DNA from 2 places in the Amycolatopsis sp. NPDC114504 genome. Region 1 is predicted to be linked to the other one. Evidence: riboswitches for the same ligand, from Rfam matches in the RefSeq annotation. Region 1 holds a riboswitch; the other holds the start of a gene.

What was found. A riboswitch is a leader RNA that binds a small molecule or an ion and turns the genes downstream of it on or off. The one in region 1 is predicted to bind thiamine pyrophosphate.
Region 2: another riboswitch for thiamine pyrophosphate. It lies ahead of ACZ7PG_RS26150 (thiamine ABC transporter substrate-binding protein); the one in region 1 lies ahead of thiO (glycine oxidase ThiO).

The regions. Positions count from the first base shown of each region.
Region 1 is NZ_JBVKDU010000003.1:1,575,469-1,582,776, forward strand. It holds gene ACZ7PG_RS28950 (NADP-dependent oxidoreductase) at 1-2, shown strand, start outside; gene ACZ7PG_RS28955 (phosphatidylinositol-specific phospholipase C domain-containing protein) at 1-1,009, opposite strand, end outside; gene thiD (bifunctional hydroxymethylpyrimidine kinase/phosphomethylpyrimidine kinase) at 1,115-1,942, shown strand; gene ACZ7PG_RS28965 (ion transporter) at 2,002-2,805, shown strand; gene ACZ7PG_RS28970 (MarR family winged helix-turn-helix transcriptional regulator) at 2,802-3,236, opposite strand; gene thiG (thiazole synthase) at 3,335-4,093, opposite strand; gene thiS (sulfur carrier protein ThiS) at 4,095-4,295, opposite strand; gene thiO (glycine oxidase ThiO) at 4,295-5,371, opposite strand; TPP riboswitch at 5,366-5,471, opposite strand; gene thiE (thiamine phosphate synthase) at 5,604-6,269, shown strand; gene ACZ7PG_RS28995 (hypothetical protein) at 6,271-7,002, opposite strand; gene ACZ7PG_RS29000 (threonine ammonia-lyase) at 7,149-7,308, shown strand, end outside.
Region 2 is NZ_JBVKDU010000003.1:997,912-1,005,219, forward strand. It holds gene ACZ7PG_RS26140 (ABC transporter ATP-binding protein) at 1-79, opposite strand, end outside; gene ACZ7PG_RS26145 (ABC transporter permease) at 79-1,704, opposite strand; gene ACZ7PG_RS26150 (thiamine ABC transporter substrate-binding protein) at 1,680-2,732, opposite strand; TPP riboswitch at 2,755-2,863, opposite strand; gene ACZ7PG_RS26155 (4a-hydroxytetrahydrobiopterin dehydratase) at 2,896-3,180, shown strand; gene ACZ7PG_RS26160 (hypothetical protein) at 3,256-3,384, shown strand; gene ACZ7PG_RS26165 (hypothetical protein) at 3,586-3,936, opposite strand; gene ychF (redox-regulated ATPase YchF) at 3,933-5,015, opposite strand; gene ACZ7PG_RS26175 (AlkA N-terminal domain-containing protein) at 5,118-6,509, shown strand; gene ACZ7PG_RS26180 (DUF1737 domain-containing protein) at 6,517-6,708, opposite strand; gene ACZ7PG_RS26185 (AAA family ATPase) at 6,718-7,308, opposite strand, start outside.

The DNA of each region.
Region 1 (7,308 bases):
AACCCCGGGCGAGCACCTGCGGCAGCACCGTCGTGAGCCCGGTCCAGTCCGACGTGATCACCGACGCGTGCTGCTTCGCCAGGTCGGCGACGCGCTGGTTGGCCTGCTCGACCGTCGGGTTGTGCGCGTCGATCGCCGGCGCGACGTTCTGCCCGTCGGTCATCACGACGTAGTAGTGGTTGGCGTCGTACCACCACGGCCCGGTCTGCGTCACCCACGCGTTCGCGTCGCCGTCGAACACGACGAACCACGGCTTGAGGTCGGCGGTGTACTTGTCCCGCGGGTCACCGCCGGCCGCGCCGTGGACGGTCGGGAAGATGTTCGCGTCGCCGAGCTTGCCGGCGTTCTTGAGCCCGACCAGGTAGCGCGCGTACTCGACGTCCGTCTTGAGCGTGTCGGTCGGGTTCTGCTCCTCGACCGTGCCGGGGATGATCTCGGTGATCACGCGGCCCCGCAACGCGTCCACGGACGGCCAGTTGTCCGCTTTGGACGCGTCGTCGAGCGTGGCGTAGCTCCCGAGCAGCTCGGCCGGGCGGAACGCGACGCTGCCGAGGTGCGAGCGGAACGTCGCGTCCAGCTCGTCCGGGCCCATGCCGGTGTTGTCCGAGAAGCCCGTCTTCATCTCGAGCTTGAGCGTGATCGGCGTGTGCCCGGGGTGGGCGGCCAGCCAGATCCGGATGTCGTCGAGGCAGTACTCGAGGTTCTTGTTCTTGCCGCCGGTGTACAGCTGCGACGCCGACGTGGCCGCGACGCAGTTGTTGTTGTTCCCCAACGGGTTCGAGTGGCTGACCTTCCACTCGTGGGTGAAGAAGTCCGGCCAGACGTCGAGCTCGATCAGCGACGACCCGGCGTCGAGCGCCTGGGCCAGATAGCCGTAGGCCGCCGGGTCGTACGTGTTGTGCACGCCGACCGTCGTGACATGGGAGAGCTTTGGGCTGTCCGCGTTGGCAGCAGTCGCTCCCGAGAACGTGAGCGCTGCCGCGAGGAGGACCACCGAGAAGAGCTTCATCCAGGCTCCTTCGAACGTGAGTAACGTTCACAATGTCTCACCGTGGTTGACTGTTGATGAAGCAAAAGAGGCCGATTGGCCTAGACCAGAAGTCGGGAAACCACCATGACGACGAGCCCTCCCACGGCGTTGACCATCGCCGGGTCGGACTCCGGCGGTGCCGCCGGGCTCCAGGCGGACCTGCGCACCTTCCTGACCTGCGGCGTGCACGGCCTGGTCGCGGTCACCGCCGTCACGGTGCAGAACACCCTGGGTGTGCACGACCGCGCCGACCTGCCGCCGCACATCGTGGCCGGGCAGATCGAGGCCGTCGCGGCGGACATGGGCGTCGGGGCGGCCAAGACCGGTATGCTGGCGTCCGCGGAGATCATCAACGCCGTCGCGGCCGCGTGCGACAAGGCCGGGATCGGCCGCGACGAGAAGATCCCGTTCGTCGTCGACCCGGTCGCGGCGTCGATGCACGGCCACCCGCTGTTCGACGACGCCGGCCTGCACGCCCTGCGCGACGAGCTGCTGCCGCGCGCGACGGTGCTGACCCCGAACCTGGACGAGGTCCGCCTCCTGACCGGCATGACCGTGAAGGACCGCGAGGGCATGCACACCGCGGCCGTGGTGCTCCAGCGGATGGGCCCGAAGTACGTCCTGGTCAAGAGCGGTCACCTGCAGTCCGACCCCGAATGCGTCGACCTGCTCTTCGACGGCTCGACGTTCGTGGAGCTGCCGGGCGAGCGGTATCCGACGCCGCACACCCACGGCGCGGGCGACACGATGGCGTCGGCGCTCACGGCGGGCCTGGCCAAGGGCATGCCGGTGGTCGAGGCGGCGCGGTACGGCAAGTGGTTCGTCTCCCACGCCGTCGAGCACGCCTACCCGATGGGCGCCAAGGTCGGACCCGTCTCGGCCTTCTGGCGGCTGGCACCCGAAGAGCGCTGAGCACCCGCCCGGTTACCATCCCTGCGTTTACTCATCCTTGAACTGAGCAGGGGGCGGCCTTGACCGGGCGCGAGCGGGTGGCGAAGGTCCTCGAGGACCGCCGCTTCCAGAACTTCATCATCGCCGTGATCGTGTTCAACGCGACCACGCTCGGCATGGAGACGTCGACGTCCCTGATGAACGGCTACGGGACGCTCCTGCACGTCCTCGACCACATCGCGCTGGGCATCTTCGTCGCCGAGCTGCTCGCGAAGTTCTACGCCTACCGCGGCGCGTTCTTCCGCGACAACTGGAACGTCTTCGACCTGCTGGTCGTCGGCATCGCGGTGATCCCGGCGACCGGGCCGTTCGCCGTCCTGCGATCCCTGCGCGTGCTCCGGGTGCTGCGGCTGATCTCGGTCGTGCCGTCGATGCGCAAGGTCGTCTCCGGGCTGCTCGCGGCGATCCCCGGCATGGCGTCGATCGCCGCGCTGCTCGCGCTGATCATCTTCGTCGCCGGCGTTATGGCGACCAAGCTGTTCGGCGTCATCTCGCCGGAGAACTTCGGTGACCTCGGCACGTCGCTGTTCACGCTGTTCCAGGTGATGACCGGTGAGGCGTGGCCGGACATCGCGAAGGAGATCATGGTCCAGGCGCCGATGGCCTGGATCTTCTTCGTCGTCTACATCCTGGTGTCGAGCTTCGCGGTGCTGAACCTGTTCATCGCCGTGGTCGTCAGCGGCATGGAGGACGAGCTGCGCCAGGACATCCGCGAGGAAGAGGCGAAGCAGGCCGAAACCCAGGCGGCCGCGAACCAGGAGATCCTCGACGAGCTGCGCGCCCTGCGGGCCGAGCTCGCCGAGCTGCGGCGGGAAGCGGCTTAGCGGTCCTCGTCCGCGATCAGCGCCTCGAGCGCCGGGAGCGCCGTCGTCAGGGCTTCGCGGTGCTCGGGCGTCAGGCGGTCGAGACGTCGGTTCAGCTCCTGCACCCGCGTCGACCGGACGCCGGAGACGAGCCGCTCGCCCTCCTCGGTCGCCTTCGCCAGCCACGCGCGGCGGTCGACCGGGTCGGACTCGCGGCTGACGTAGCCCGCCTCGACGAGCGACGCGATGATCCGCGACATGGTCGCCGCGGCGACGCCCTCCTTCGCGGCGAGGTCGCCGAGACGCAGCTGACCGGAGATCACCAGCGTCGCGAGGGCCGAGATGGCGCCGTGGCCCGGGCCGGGTACCCCGGCCTGCCGCAGTGACCGGGACAGCCTGCCGACGGCGAGGTACAACCTGCCCGAGACGTCCTGGACGGAGGTGCTGGTCACGGCTGGCTCCTTCTGCCCTTGCCCCGCCGCGGGTGCGCCGGAAAGTGCCGACAACCTTACGGGTTCGCGGTGCACGTTCGGCGTTAAGGCACCCGTGTTCACCGGGGTGGACTCGATGCCTGCGCCCAGAACCGCTGCGGCACGCGCCCGGCGCTGCGGGCCAGGTGACCGGCGACGACGGCCGAGCGCATCGCCGCGGCCATCCGTTCGGGGTCCGTCGCCCGGGTGACGGCGGTGGACAGCAGGACGGCGTCGCAGCCGAGCTCCATCGCCAGCGTCGCGTCGGACGCCGTGCCGATTCCGGCGTCCAGGATCACCGGGACGCCCGCCCGCGAAACGATCAGCTCGATGTTGTGCGGATTCCGGATGCCGAGGCCGGTGCCGATCGGCGCGCCCAGCGGCATCACCGCGGCGCAGCCGGCCTCTTCGAGGCGCAGCGCGAGCACCGGATCGTCGTTCGTGTAGGCGAACACGGTGAACCCGTCGGCGGCCAGCCGTTCGGCGGCGTCGAGGGTTTCGATCGGGTCCGGGAGCAGCGTCCGGTCGTCGGCGTGCACCTCGAGCTTGATGAGATCGGTACCGAGCGCCTCGCGCGCCAGCTGCGCGGTGAGCACGGCTTCGGCGGCCGTGCGGCAGCCCGCGGTGTTCGGCAGCAGCTCGATGCCGAGCCTCTTCAGCAGTTCGAGGACGCCGGAGCCGCCCTCGGCGTCGGCGCGGCGCATGGCGACGGTGGTCAGCTCGGTGCCGGACGCGACCAGCGCGCGTTCGAGCACGGCGAGGTTCGCCGCGCCGCCGGTGCCGATGATCAGCCTCGACGACAGCTTGTGCGTGCCGATGACCAGCGGTTCTTCGTCCATTTCAGCCTCCCTGGACCGCGGTGAGCACGTCGAGTGCCGCGCCCTTGGGCACGGCGGTGGCCGCCCAGTCGCCGCGGCGGACGACGACGCCGTCGACCGCGACGGCGATGCCGGGCCGCTGGCCGCCCGACGCGTCGAGGACGTCGGCGACGGTCGCGCCGTCCGGGAACTCCGTCCACGTCCCGTTGAGCTTGATCTCCATCACACGTGCTCCTTTTGGTGCAGGCGGGCGGGCGAAGCCGCTTCGACGCCTTCGGGCGGCTTCTCACCCTCGAGCCAGGCGAGGACGGCGTCCGCGGTCACGGGGGCCATCAGCAAGCCGTTGCGGTGGTGCCCGGTGGCGGCGAAGACGCCGTCGTCCAGGACACCGACGTACGGCAGCACGTCCCGACTGCCGGCCCGCAGGCCCGCGGCGGTCTCGACGAGCTCGTACTCGGTGATCGCGGGGAAGACGCGCTCGGCGCCCTCGATCAGCTCGCGGACGCCGCGCGCGGTGACGGCCCGGTCGAAGCCCGCTTCGTACTGCGTCGCGCCGAGCACAAGCTCCTGGTCGCCGCGCGGGACGAGGTAGATCGGGCGCCCCTCGACGACGGCCCGCACGGTGCGCGACGGCGGCGGCAGGCAGCCGCGGCGCGGTTTCAGGCGCAGGATCTCGCCCTTGAGCGGGCGGACGGCGTCGGCGAGCTGCGGGTGCAGCCGCCCGGTCCAGGCACCCGCGGCGAGCACGACGGCGTCGGCGTCCGGGATCCGTTCGACGCGCTCGCGGACGAACCGGACTTTGTGGTTGACGCAGGCCGCGTACAGGGCGTGGAGCAGTTTCCGGTTGTCCACGGCCAGGTCGCCGAGCACGTGGAGTCCACTTCGGACGGACCCGACCCCGGGTTCGAGCCGCTTGGTCTCCCGGCTGGTGAGCCGTTCGGCCGCGCGGCCGAGCGAGTGCAGGTGGGCGGCGAGGATGTCGAGGTGCCCGGCGTCGGCGCTGTCGAACGCGACGACGAGCGTCCCGTGCTCGGCGAGTCCGGGGTCGACGCCCTCCTGCGCGAGGTCGCTCGCGAAGCCGGGCCAGCGCCGTAAAGAGGCTTCGCCGAGCGTGAGGACGTCCTCCTCGCCCGGCCAGGCCTCGGTGACCGGGGCGAGCATGCCGCCGGCCAGCCAGGACGCGCCGCCGCGGACGGGCTCGGGGTCGTAGAGGGTGACTTCGTGGCCGGTGCTCGCCGCGCGCCAGGCCGCGGACAGGCCGATGACGCCGCCACCGACGACGGCCAGGGTGTTCGTCATGGGAATCACGCTCCCTGCGCCGGCATGACCCGGATCAGGTTCCACGGTCGGAGCGGCAGCTCCCTCTCAGCCCGTCCCTCGGGCTCCCGTGCGGACTCCCTCACCCTACTGTGCCGTTGGTTGATAATCCAACCGCAGCCACGGCCGGATGACTTTCGCGGCAACGACACTTGCCGCTCGACGGCCGGCCTGCTTTGGTCGGATTATCAACCGCCGAGGTACGGTCGCCGCTATGCCCGCCCTCTCCGGTGACAAGATCCGCGCCCGCCTCGACGCCGCGCGCCTGTACCTGTGCACGGACGCCCGCACAGCCCGCGGCGACCTGGCCGCGTTCGCCGACGCGGCGCTGGCCGGCGGCGTCGACATCATCCAGCTGCGCGACAAGACCGGCGGCTCTCCGCTCGAGGCCGCGGCCGAGATCGCGGCGCTGGAGGTGCTGGCCGAGGCGTGCGCGCGCCACGGAGCGCTGCTGTCGGTGAACGACCGCGCGGACGTGGCACTGGCGGTCGGCGCGGACGTGCTCCACCTGGGCCAGGACGACATCCCGGTCCCGCTGGCCCGCCGCATCCTGGGCGACGAGGTGGTCATCGGCCGCTCGACGCACTCCGTTTCGCAGGCTTCGGCTGCCGCTGTGGAGTCGGGCGTGGACTACTTCTGCACGGGCCCGTGCTGGCCCACGCCGACGAAGCCCGGGCGTACCGCGCCGGGGCTGGACCTGGTCCGCGCGACCGCGGCTTCGGCTCCCTCGCGCCCTTGGTTCGCGATCGGCGGGATCGACGGCCCGCGGCTCCCGGAGGTTCTGGAAGCCGGGGCGTCGCGGATCGTCGTCGTCCGGGCCATCACCGAGGCCGAGGACCCCGAAGCCGCCGCGCGAGAGCTGCGGGCCCGCCTCCCCTGACCTACGGGGTCGGGGTGGTCGCCGCGCCCTGGCTGGTCGGCGGGGCCGAGGTCGTCGGCTGCTGGGCCGTTGTGCTCGGGGTCGTCGGGGTGGTCGTCGGGGACTGCGACGACGTCGTCGGCGGGGTGGTCGTCTCCGTGGTCGTCGACGGCGTGTTCGTCGGCGAGTCCTGGGTGTCGTTCGTCGAGGTCGACGGCGTTGTCGACGGGGTCGGGTCCGTGGTGCCCGATCCGCCGCCGAAGATCTTGCCGATGCTCGAGCCCGTGCCCGCCGCCACCTTGCCGCCCGTCGCCGCCTCGACGCCGACGATCGCCAGGATCGCCACCGCGAACGCCACCACGCTCGTGCCGATGATCAACGGCCAGCGCAGCTTCCGCAGCCGCGAAGGCTCTTCCTCGGGCGGTGACTCCGGCCGCGGAAGCCGCACCGTCGGCTGCTCGGCCAGCTCGACCTCGGAACCGGTCCCGCCGCGCCGGCGGATCCCCGACGTCGCCAGCTGCCGGGCCCTCGCCGCCGCCGCGCGCGTGCGCTGCAGCGAGCGCAGGTACACCTCGCCGCCGACCGTCGTGATCACACTCGCCACGCCCGCGCCCACGACGGTCCCCGCCACGCCGAGCGTCGATCCCAGCAGTGCCGCCGTCACCGCCGCCAGTGCCGCTGCCATCACCTGCGCGATCCGCAGGCCTGACTTCTCTTCCTTCGCTTCGGAAGCCGCTGCGTTCTCCTTGCTCATGATCCCGATCCGGTAGTAAGTCTTCTCCCCTGTCCAACGTCTAAGGCGCGCGAGGAACTCCCCGCGTTGCCGTGACGTGAGGAGGACCACTCCGTCTGTCCACAATAGACACTCCGGATCGAACACTTTCTTGACATACTCGGCACATGGAACTGGTGACGATCTCAGACATCGAGGCCGCGGCGAAGCGCGTCCAGGGTGTCGCCGTGCGCACGCCCCTGCTGCTCCAGACGTGGGACCCCCGCGGAACCCTGTGGCTCAAACCCGAAAGCCTGCAACCGGTCGGCGCGTTCAAGGTGCGCGGCG
Region 2 (7,308 bases), 580 kb from region 1:
CGGCGATGTCGAGCCGCGCGTCGCGCACCGCGGCGAACGATCCGTAGTGGACGGTCAGGTCCCGCACCGACAGCGCCATCAGAACTCTCCCACCCGGCCACGTCCCAGCCTGTCGATCAGCGCGACCGCCAGCACCGTCACGAGCATCAGCAGTGCGCACGCGGCGTACGCCATCTGGTTGTTCAGCTCCCCCGGCCGTCCCATCAGCGACGCGATCGCGACCGGCAGCGTCGGCGACGTCGGCCGGGCGAGGAAGCTCGTCGCGCCGAACTCGCCGAGGGCGACGACGAACCCGAACCCGGCCGCGGCGACGAGCGGCCGCAGCGTCAGCGGCAGGTCGATCTCCCGCCACACGCGCAGCGGGCTCGCGCCGAGCGTCGACGCGGCCTGCCGCAATCGGACATCGACCGAGCGCAGCACCGGCAGCACCATCCGCACGATCAGCGGGATGATCACCAGCGCCTGGGCCAGCGGGACCAGGTAAGGCGACGTCCGGAGGTCGCCGGGCAGCGCGTCGAGCGTCACGAGGTAGCCGAACCCGACGGTCACCGCGGACACCCCGAGCGGCAGCATCAGCACGGCGTCCATGGTCTCGCCCACGCCGCGAGCGGCCTTCGCGGGCGACCGGCGCAGCGCGACGAGCACCACGGACGCGAGCACGCCGACGACCATCGCGAGCAGCGTCGCGTCGATCGCCACCTTCAGCGAGTTCACCGCCGCGTCCCAGCCGGACACCTGCAGCGCGCCCTTCTCCCCGGTGCTGGTTAACGCTCGATAACCGGCGAGGCTCCAGCCGTCGGAAGTGGAGACCGACTCGACGAGCAGCGCGACGATCGGCGTCAGCAGCAGGGCCAGCACGGCGCCCGCGGCACCGACCACCGGCCACTCGCCGCCGCGCGGGCGCCGGGACGTGCCGACGCCGATCCTGGCGCCGTCCTTGCGCCGCCGGGCCAGCCCGCCGAGGACCAGGGTGGCGACCACGGCAGCGAACTGGATCAGCGACAGCGCCGCCGCGCCGGAGAGATCGAGGAGGTCGACGGTCCGCAGGTAGATCTCGGTTTCCAGGGTCCGGTACTTCGCGCCGCCGAGGATGAGGACCACGCCGAAGCTGGTGGCGCAGAACAGGAACACGACGGCCGCGGCGGACGCGATCGCCGGCGCCAGCGCGGGCAGCGTCACCGAGCGGAACGCCCGCCACGGTGACGCGCCCAGCGCGCGGGCGGCGTCGGTCGTGCGCGAATCCAGCCGCGCCCAGAGCCCGGCGACGGTCCGCGCGACGACGGCGACGTTGAAGAACGCGTTGGCCAGCACGATCGGCAGGACGCCGCCGTCCGGCCACAGCGCCCGGAACGCCAGGCCGACGACGACGGTCGGCAGCACGAACGGCACCAGCACCAGCGTCCGCGCGAGGCCGACGCCGGGCAGCTTCACCCGGGCCAGCAGGAACGCCACCGGCAGCCCGGCGAGCACCGCGACGACGGTCGACGCCGCCGCGCTGCCGACCGTGAACGCGGCGAGCTGCCAGGTCCGCGCGTCGCCGAGGACGACGTCGAGGCCGCCCGCGGCGAACCCGCGGCCGATGATCGCCAGCACCGGCCACGCGAAGAACACCACCAGGAAGCCGATCGGGACCAGACCCAGCAGCGCCAGGCCGATCCCACGGGCCGTCCTTGGCGGCGCTAAGACTGCACGAGCGTGCGCCATTCGCCGATCCACTTCTCGCGTCCGTCCTGGACCTGGTCCGCCGTCAGCGCCTGCGGCTTCTGCGGCAGCGGCGCGACCTGCGCCCAGCCCGCGGGCAGGTCGACGCCCTGGCGCGCGGGGTAGACGTACATGTTGGCCGCGACCGTCGCCTGGAACTGCTGGGAGAGCAGGAAGTCGACGACCTTGCGCGCGCTCTCGGCCTGCTTGCCGTTCGCCAGCACGCCCGCGTACTCGACCTGCCGGTAGCAGGTGTCGAGCAGCGCCTTGGTGCGCGGCTTGCCGTCGTCGCCGACCTCCGCCGCCGGCGAAGAGGCGTACGAGACGACGATCGGGCGCGGGCCCTTGCCGGACGAGCCGGAGAAGTCCTTGGTGTAGGCCTCTTCCCAGCCGCTGACGACCTTGAGCCCGTTGGCCTTCAGCTTCGTCCAGTAGTCCTTCCAGCCGGCCTCGCCGTACTTCGCGATGGTGCCGAGGAGGAACGCGAGCCCGGGCGACGCCGTCGCCGGGTCCTCGGCGACCAGCAGGTCCTTGTACTTCGGGTCGGCCAGGTCGTCGTACGACGCCGGCGCCGCGATGCCCTTGCTCGTGAAGTAGTTCGTGTCGACGTTGACGCAGACGTCGCCGACGTCGACCGCGGACAGCCGGTGCTCGGGGTCGACGGCGTAGCGCTGCGGCCCGCGGTCGGCCTCCGGGCTGGTGTACGGCTCGAAGACGCCTTCCTTGAGCGCGCGCGAAGCGAAGGTCGAGTCGACGCCGTACGCGACGTCGCCGATCGGGTTGGCCTTCGTCAGCACGAGCTTGTTGGTTAGCGAACCGGCGTCGCCCTGCTTGAGCACGGAGACCTTGATGCCCGACTGCTTCTGGAAGGCGTCGAGCACCTCCTGCGGCGCCAGGAAGGAGTCGTGCGTCACGAGGGTGACGGTGGGCGTCTGCTGCGTGGCACCGTCACCGTCCGACAGCGAGCACCCCGCGGCGACGGCGCTGACGACGGCGATGGCCGTCGCGGCGCGCACAGCCCTGCGTTTCATCTACCCCTCCTGCACTTCGCCGGACGAGGAGGGAAAGCCCTCCCTTCGCCGGCATGATCCGGTCAGGTGCGAACGGTCGCGGGTGACCCCGCCTCTCAGCCCGGCTCGACCGGACTCCCGTGGCAACCGTGCAGCGTAGTCCAGGACGTACGACCATGGAGACATGACGGAAATCTTGAGCGACTCCGAGGCCGACGAACGCTTGAGCGCGGACTGGACCAGGTCCGGGAAGGTCATCTCCCGCGAGGTGGAGCTGGCGAGCTTCCCGCAGGCGATCGAGGTGGTGGACCGCGTCGCGGTGCTGGCCGAGGCCGCCGACCACCACCCGGACATCGACATCCGCTGGCGCACGCTGACGTTCCGCCTCAGCACGCACTCGGCGGGCGGGTTGACGGCGAAGGACTTCTCACTGGCGTCGGAGATCGACGCGGTGCTTTCTTCTTTGTGATCCCGGTTACGCTGAGTGCACTTTTCCGCGGTTTCGACGTCTCTCGGTAAACGACTTTTGCTAGGAGAGACGGCTATGACGCAGGCGATCGTGGTAGGCACGGCGGCATTCGCGACGATGGTGGCAGCGGCCGGAGGTGTGCTCTGGTTCACCGTCCGGGGCCGTCGTCACCCGGATGCCGGTGAGTTCGATCACAGCCGCTAACAAACGGCAAGATCAGCGCGCTGAGCAGGGCGGAAGCATCGGATTTCGGCCCTAGGAAGCGCCATGAACAGCACCGCCACCGCCCCCCTCACCGCCGCCCAGCGCGCCTGGATCAACGCCCTCGCCCCCGCGGTGGTGCTGATCGCGATCGCGCTGATGGGCCTCCTCGGCTGAGTCAGCCTCGCGCCGTCGCCCTGATCTTCAGAGCGGCGGCGCATTCGTCTCCGGGCGCTCGATCCGATCCACGGACGGGAGCTCCCCCGGGACCTCGTCGCTCGTGGTCCAGTACTCGAGGCCGGACAGCCGCCCGTCGTCGGTGAACACGATGAGCCCGCCGTCGGGCGCGTCCGCCTCCACGACCACCCGTTCGGTGAGCCGGGCTGCCGGCAGCTTTTCGTCCACCGCGAGGTCGATCGTCGGGCACCCACAGCCACACCGGCCGGTGACCCACGCCGTTTCCGCCTGGGCCCGCAGTTCGGCCGCGCCCGGGACGTCGCCGGCGAGCAGGAAGGTCAGCACCTCCCGCTCGCGCGGCGTCAGCGGACGGCTCATACGTTGAAGCGGAACTCCACGACGTCACCGTCGGCCATCGTGTAGTCCTTGCCCTCCATGCGGACCTTGCCCGCCGCGCGGGCCGCCGCCATCGAGCCGTTGTCCATCAGGTCGTCGTACGAGACGATCTCCGCCTTGATGAACCCGCGCTCGAAGTCCGTGTGGATGACGCCCGCGGCCTGCGGCGCGGTCGCGCCCTTGGGGATCGTCCAGGCGCGCGACTCCTTGGGGCCCGCCGTCAGGTACGTCTGCAGGCCGAGCGTGTGGAAACCCGCGCGGGCCAGGGCGTACAGGCCCGGCTCCGGCTGGCCGACCGACTCGAGCAGCTCGCGCACCGACTCCTCGTCGTCCAGCTCCAGCAGCTCCGCCTCGACCTTCGCGTCGAGGAACACCGCGTCCGCCGGGGCGACCAGCTTGGCCAGCTCCTCGCGGCGGGCGTCGTCGGTCAGGATCGCCTCGTCGGCGTTGAAGACGTACAGGAACGGCTTCGTCGTGAGGAGGCTGTGCTCGCGAAGCAGCTCGAGATCGACGTCCTTCTGCGCGGAGAAGAGCGTGCGGCCGCTGTCGAGGATTTCCTTCGCCTTCTGCGCGGCCTCGAGCGCGGGCTTCGCTTCCTTCTTGGTCCGCGCTTCCTTCTCCAGGCGCCAGACGGCCTTCTCGAGGGTCTGCAGGTCGGCCAGGATCAGCTCGGTGTTGATCGTCTCGATGTCGCTCATCGGGTCGATCCGGCCGTCGACGTGGATCACGTCGGGGTCGTCGAACACGCGGATGACCTGGCAGATCGCGTTGGCCTCACGGATGTTCGCGAGGAACTTGTTGCCCAGCCCGGCACCCTCGGAGGCGCCCTTGACGATGCCCGCGATGTCCACAAAGGACACCACAGCCGGCACGATCTTCTCCGACTTGTACAGCTCCGCCAGCTTGTCCAGCCGCGGGTCCGGCAGCGGCACGACGCCGACGTTCGGCTCGATCGTCGCGAACGGGTAGTTCGCCGCGAGCACGTCGTTGCGGGTCAGCGCGTTGAACAGGGTGGACTTGCCGACGTTGGGCAGGCCGACGATACCGAGGGTCAGACTCACGATCCCGCAGTCTACGTGCCACGCCCGACCGGGGCCCAAGCGCCCAACGCCGCGTCGGATTTCCGCCAGCGACGGCGCTGACCTGCTGGCATGCTCGGATCCATGGTCACCGAAACGCTCGCACTCTGGCGGGACGCCGAGCGCTGCTACCGCGTGGTCACCGCCCGCGATCCGCGCTTCGACGGCCAGTTCATCATGGCGGTGCGCACCACCGGTATCTACTGCCGGCCGTCCTGCCCGGCGTCGACGCCGAAGGAGCGCAACGTCCGCTTCTTCCCGACGTCGGCCGCCGCGCAAGCCAACGGCTTCCGCGCCTGTCGCCGCTGTCTCCCCGACGCCGTGCCGGGTTCGCCGGACTGGAACGTGCGCGCCGACCTCGCGGCGCGGGCGATGCGCCTGATCTCCGACGGGACCGTGGAGCGCGAAGGCGTCCCGGGCCTCGCGCGGCGGCTCGGCTACTCGGAACGTCAGCTCGGCCGGGTGCTGACCGCCGAGCTGGGCGCGGGCCCGCTCGCGCTGGCCCGGGCGCACCGCGCGCACTCGGCCCGGCTGCTGATCGAGATGTCGGGGCTGCCGCTGACGGACGTCGCGTTCGCGGCCGGCTTCTCCAGCGTCCGGCAGTTCAACGAGACGATCCGCGAGGTGTTCGCGACGACGCCATCGCAGCTTCGCGCCTTCGCCGCGTCTCGACGTGGACGCCAGGGCGACGTCAGCGGGACGCGCCTCAGCCTGCGGTTGCCGTTCAGGCCGCCTTTCGACGCTGCCGGGCTGCTTCGCTTCTTCGCGACTCACGCCGTTCCCGGTGTCGAGGAGGTGACGTCGACGTCCTACGCGCGGACGTTGCTGCTCGCGCACGGCACCGGCGTCGTCCGGCTGACGCCGGAGCCGGACCACGTGCGCTGCGAGCTGCTACTGACCGACCTGCGAGACCTCGGCAGCGCGGTCAGCCGGGTGCGACGGCTGCTCGACCTCGACGCCGACCCCGCGGCGGTCACCCGGGTCCTCGGTGCCGACCCGGCGCTGGCCCGGGTCGTGACGGCCGTGCCGGGGATCCGCGTCCCGGGCACCGTCGACGGTGCGGAGCTGGTGGTCCGCACGCTGCTCGGCGACCGGGTTCCCGCGGCGCTCGGCGAGGAAGTGACGGGCGAGTGGGGCGTGACGCGCTTGTTCCCGTCGGCGGACCGGCTCGCGGCGGTCATGCCCGACCACCCTGGCATCGCCGCGCTGGCCGAAGGCCGCCTGGACGTGCACGTCGGCCGGGACGCGGCGGAGCTGCGCGCCGAACTGCTCGCGTGCCCCGGGATCGACGGCGCCACCGCGGACTCCGTGCTGATGCGCGTACTGGGCGCGCCGGACATCCTGCCGGCCGCGGACCCCGCCGTCCGGCGTGGCGCCGGGGCACTGGGCATCCCGCCGGACTCGCTGCCCGAGCGAGCCCGGGAGTGGACGCCGTGGTGCTCCTACGCCGGGATGTACCTCCGGCAGGCCGCCTGACGCGACGTCAGCCCTGCTCGCCGTGCCACAGCAGGGCCTGCGCGACGATCACCTGGGTGCCGTCGAACGTCGCGGCCGGCGAGCCGTGCAGGCGGTAGCCGAGGTCGAGCGCCTCACTGACGCGGTGGCAGAACTTCGCGTCGTCCGGGCCGGTGAGCAGGCGGTAGCGGGGCAGGCCGTTCGGCGGCTGGTCGGTCATGACTTCCACTCAACCGGCGCGCACCTCCACTGTCGAGCCGGTGCGGGACTTGCGGACCCGCAGCCGCGTCGGGATGCGCTGCCGCAGCTCCTCGACGTGGGACACCAGGCCGACCACCCGGCCGCCCGCGCGCAGCTCGTCGAGGATGTTCATCACGACGTCGAGGGTCTCGGCGTCCAGCGTGCCGAAACCCTCGTCGACGAACAGCGTGTCCAGCAGCGCGCCGCCGGTCTCCCCGGCGACGACGTCGGCCAGCCCCAGCGCCAAGGCCAGCGACGCGAGGAACGACTCGCCGCCGGACAGCGTCTTCGCCGGTCGGATGGTGCCCGAGTAGTCGTCGAGGACGTCGATGCCGAGCCCGCCGCGGGTGCCGCGGGCGCCGGCCGCGTCCGAGTGCACGAACGAGTACCGCCCCTGGCTCATCGTCCGCAGCCGGTGGGTGGCGGCGACCGCCACCTCTTCGAGCCGCGCCGCCAGCACGTACGACCGCAGCGACATCTTCCGGCTGTTCTGCCCGCGCCCGTTGACGACGTCCGCGAGCGCGCGCAGCTCGGCGTACGCTGCTTCGGCCGGTGCGAGGCCGGCGAGGGCCTTGCGCAG